Regions from separate parts of the Allopontixanthobacter sp. genome, predicted to be linked through region 1. Evidence: predicted binding sites of a transcription regulator. Region 1 holds the regulator's gene; the other holds the start of a gene.

What was found. The regulator LexA, encoded in region 1, represses DNA repair genes until DNA is damaged. The targets are predictions, from matches to a motif close to GTTCCNCNCTTGTTCT.
Region 2: U0988_RS00040 (ATP-dependent helicase) is a predicted target of LexA. The motif match lies at 1,572-1,587, and genes of this name have one in related genera.

The regions. Positions count from the first base shown of each region.
Region 1 covers NZ_JAXMJI010000019.1:9,114-11,508, reverse strand. Annotated here, with positions in the region: gene U0988_RS01670 (AraC family transcriptional regulator) at 1-84, opposite strand, end outside; gene lexA (transcriptional repressor LexA) at 458-1,153, opposite strand; gene U0988_RS01660 (molybdopterin molybdotransferase MoeA) at 1,253-2,395, opposite strand, start outside.
Region 2 covers NZ_JAXMJI010000001.1:5,061-7,455, forward strand. Annotated here, with positions in the region: gene U0988_RS00025 (pseudouridine synthase) at 1-360, shown strand, start outside; gene rsmD (16S rRNA (guanine(966)-N(2))-methyltransferase RsmD) at 357-914, shown strand; gene U0988_RS00035 (hypothetical protein) at 939-1,370, opposite strand; gene U0988_RS00040 (ATP-dependent helicase) at 1,595-2,395, shown strand, end outside.

The sequences.
Region 1 (2,395 bases):
CACCAGCCGGTTTGTGACGCGCTCAATCGGCTCGAACGAGTCGACCGATAGCGATCGGTTCGAGGAATGCGCTGCAGAATTCATCGGGAGTATATTGGGCGCAAAGAGCAGAAAGGCAAATCTAACGAATTCGGATAGGTTGTCAGGGCGCTCGCATAACTCTCAGGCCTATACTTTCCTTTCCTGCAAAAGCGGCCTCACGTGAGCCTTGGAGGTCCGTCGGCCTGGCCTCTCCCAAGTCTGCTATCCAGAACAAACCTTCCGTGAGCGCTTCACCTGAACAGATGGCAGCTTTCAACAACCTTGGTGTGGGCTGCGAACGACCAAAATTGGGTCGTTTGCAGAATGACCGCTTATTTCGGGAATGCTGTTGCTAGCGGACATCCGTCCTAAACGAACATAACTCTAAACCTGCCGATACACACAAACGCCGCCAATCAACCTGCGCGCAAACGGATCAATGGTAGCGTCGCAGCAGCCCCGCGAGCTTGCCCTGTACCTGGACTTGCGCCGGTTGGTAAACCTGTGGCTGGTGGCTCGGGTTCGCCGGGTCGAGACGGATCATGCCGTTTTCGCGGCGGAGATATTTCAGGGTCGCCTCCTCATCATTGACGAGGGCGACTACGATCTCGCCGTCGCGGGCGACATTGGTACGTTTCACCAGCGCGAAATCGCCGTCGAAAATGCCCGCATCGATCATCGAGTCGCCCGAAACTTCCAGCGCATAATGTTCCCCGGGGCCGAGCAGTGCGGCGGGGACCGGAAGGCTGGTCTGGCCTTCCAGCGCCTCGATCGGAGCGCCGGCGGCGATGCGGCCATGCAGGGGAACCTCGATGACGTCATTGGCCGGCTCGTAACGGGGCCGGGCAGATGCCGGCGGCATGGAAACCACATTGTCCCGCAGTCTGGCGGATGCAGCGCTGCTCCCGCCGACTGCATCTTCGGGCTGCTTGAGAACTTCGAGCGCGCGGGCCCGGTTCGGCAGGCGGCGGATGAAGCCGCGTTCCTCAAGCGCGGAAATCAGGCGGTGCACGCCCGATTTGCTCTTGAGGTCGAGCGCCTCCTTCATTTCTTCGAAGGAAGGGGAAATCCCGGTTTCTTCCAGCCGGTCCTGAATGAACCGGATAAGTTCGTGCTGTTTCGCAGTCAGCATGGCGAAAAACTCCTTGGCCCGCCTGAAGTGTTCCGCCCGCCGTATTGTGGTGAACGAATACAGAACAAGTAGGCAACCAATTCGGCCAAGTCAAGCAATTCAGCCATTCCGGATCAGATAGACCGGAACATCCGTTCCCGCTTTCACCTCACCGGAGTTTTCCGGCCGCTCGATCAGGGCATTGGCGCGGGCAAGTGCCAGAAGTGCGCTGCTGTCCTGCTCGAGTAGCGGAGTGACTGTGGAACCTTCGATGATTGCGCGGAGAAATTCCCGGCGCGGGCCAGTGGCTGGCAGGTCCCGTCCCGCACGGCACATGAGGCGAAGGGGCAAGGGCTCCTTTGCCCCGGAAAGATGGCGCAAGAGCGGGAGCATGAATAGATATCCGGTGACGAAACTCGACACCGGGTTTCCGGGTAACCCGAGGATGACCTGACGGTCCCGCCGCGCCACGAGCAGCGGCTTGCCCGGCTTGATGGCCACACGCCAGAAGTCGATCTCGGCGCCCCATTCCGCGAGCGCAGGCCGGATCAGATCGTGATCGCCCACTGATGCGCCTCCACTGGTCACGATGAGGTCGCTGTCCCCTGCGGCCTCGAACGCCTCTCCCAGCGCACTGAGAGTATCAGGAACAGGTCCGATCTGTCTGGTTTCGCACGGAATATTCGCTGCCAAAGCGGCCAGCATCGCGCCATTGCTGGCAGGGATCTGGTGCGGCAGGCAATTCTCCGGGTCTGCGGCCAGTTCGTCGCCGCAGTCGATGAAGGTAACGCGCGGCTTGTGCCGGGTTGTCACGATTCTGGCGCCCGATGCGAGGATGAGCGCAATTTGTGCGGGACCGATCAAGGTGCCAGCGCCCATCAATGTTTCGCCCGATGCGAAATCGAATCCCGCACGGCGGATATGCTGTCCGGCCGCTGGCATCTGCGACGTCAGAGACAGTTCATCGCCCCCCCGTTCGGCGTGTTCCTGTATGAGTATCCGGTCGCAACCCGCGGGAAGCACGGCACCGGTAGAGATGCGAACCGCCTCGCCATTTCGGACGGTACCCGAAAATGGCGCGCCGCCCCTGCTTTCACCGATTATCCGCCACGGCCCCGGTCCGCCAATCGCGTATCCGTCCATCGACGAAAGATCGGCGGGTGGTTGGCTACGGCGGGCCACTACGGGTGAGGCCAGATACCGCCCCAGGCTCGCACCGACCGGCAGGATCTCCGTTGCCAAGGGCTCGGCCAGCCGTAGCAG
Region 2 (2,395 bases), on a different contig from region 1:
CTGCCTTCGTCCGGCATTCCGCGCACCTACCGCGCGCGCGCTTTTGGCGATATCAGCCAGGCACAGCTCGAAGAACTGATGATGGGCGTGACCATCGACGGAATGCATTACGGGCGGATCGACGCCAATCTGGAACGGCGCACCGGTCGCAACCAGTGGATCGAAATGACCATCAGCGAAGGCAAGAACCGCGAAGTGCGTAATGTGCTCGAACATCTCGGGCTGGAAGTTTCGCGGCTGATGCGGACCACCTATGGTCCCTTCGAAATGGGCAATCTGCCGCGCGGTACCGCCGTTGAAATTCCTCAGGCCCAGGTGGAGAAATTCCGCAAGGATCTGCTTCGGGACATCAAGAAATGAGGATTGTCGCCGGCGAGTGGCGCGGGCGTAAATTGGTGGCACCCAAGGGCGAAGGAACCCGACCGACCGCCGACCGAACCCGCGAAACACTGTTCAATATGCTCGCCAGCCGGCTTGGCAGTTTCAACGATCTGCGAATTGCGGATTTGTTCGCCGGGTCGGGTGCGCTGGGAATAGAAGCGCTGTCGCGCGGCGCGGCGCATTGCCTGTTCGTGGAACAGGACGATGCGGCATTGAAGACGATCCGGGACAACATTGCTGCCCTGGGCGCCCGTTCCCGTACGGACATACGGGCGGGATCGGTCATGGCGCTGGGCCCTGCAAGAGAGAGCTACGACCTGATTCTGCTCGACCCGCCCTATTATTCCGATGCTGCCACGGTGGCACTGGAACGGCTCAAGCGGCTCGGCTGGATTGCGGAGGGTACGTGGATTGCGGCGGAAACCGCTTTCAATGAGGACGTCATCGTGGACGGCTTGACGATAGCCGCGGAACGTAAAGTCGGACGCGCCAAGCTGACATTGCTGCACAGCGGCGCGCCCGACGAGTTGTAAGTCCGACTTTATTGCGACCCGGACTTACATCATTGGCGGATCTTCTGTTGGATCGCCTTGTGTGGGATCGTGTTCGGTAGGTGGCGGCGCTGTCTCGGCCTGCTGGGCTACCTGGCTCTCGACCCGGGCCCACGCCGTATCCCGGTCGGGATCCGCCATGGCCGCGATGGTCGCCCGGTCGGCTTCCGACAGGCGCCAGTAGATCGTCTGTCGCTGCGGTGGCAGCGTCCAGAAATAAGCCTGATGGTCTTCGGCCCAGCCATCATAGGTGGTCTTTTCCTGCGCTGACCAGCTATCATATTGTGCCTTGTGTGCCGGGCTCAGTTCCGTCTTCGGCGCCGCCGGTTCTGTTTGCGGCGTGGCTTGGTTGCTGGGTGGCTGGCCTTCCTGCGCGGCGACCGGGATTGCCAGCGCCGCCGAACCGGCCGCGAATACTAAAATTATAGACTTACGCATGGTGAACTCCTTGAGCGTTACCTTACGTGACGAACTCTGTGACCGGCGTGGGCGCATCGACTTCGCGGGGCAATATGAGGGGATCGCCGCCTGTCGCGAATCCGGGCCGCTCCGGCGAGTTCGGTGTAAATCATCGGACAGACCGAAATGCGATCCAACTCTCCGCCCGCAACCCCTATTCGCCTTGCAACAGACTTCCTCGTTCTCTACCTGTTCACTCACCCATGAGCGATAAACCTGCCCCTTCTACAACCGCGCCAAGCGGCGCGCCGAGCGCTGGATTGCCCCGCTACGCGGCCAATCTCAACCCGCCGCAGCGTGAAGCAGTGCTGACCACGGAAGGGCCGGTGCTGATGCTGGCGGGCGCGGGAACCGGCAAGACGGCTGCCCTGACAGCCCGCCTCGCCCACCTTGTCGCAATGCGGAAGGCATGGCCGAGCGAGATCCTCTGCGTCACCTTTACCAACAAGGCCGCGCGCGAAATGCGCGAACGCGTCGGGCGGCATATCGGCGATGCTGTGGAAGGGATGCCGTGGCTGGGCACATTCCATTCGATCGGCGCAAAGATGCTGCGCCGCCACGCCGAACTGGTCGGCCTGCAAAGCAATTTCACGATCGTCGATACCGACGACCAGCTGCGCCTGCTCAAGCAGCTGATCCGCGATCAGGACCTTGATGAAAAGCGCTGGCCGCCCCGCCAGCTTGCCGGACTGATCGACCGGTGGAAGAACCGCGGCCTCAACCCCGGTGATCTGGATGCCGTGGAAAACGAAGCCTACGCCAATGGCCGGGGGCAGGAATTCTACACCCTGTACCAGGACCGGCTGAAGGCGCTGAATGCCTGCGATTTCGGCGATCTGCTGCTGCATATGCTCAACATCCTGCGGCGTGAGCCGGAAGTGCTGAAAATGTACCAGCAGCGCTTCAAATACATCCTGGTGGACGAATATCAGGACACCAACCAGGTGCAGTATCTGTGGCTCCGCCTGCTTGCGCAGGAGCGAAAGAATATCTGCGTGGTCGGC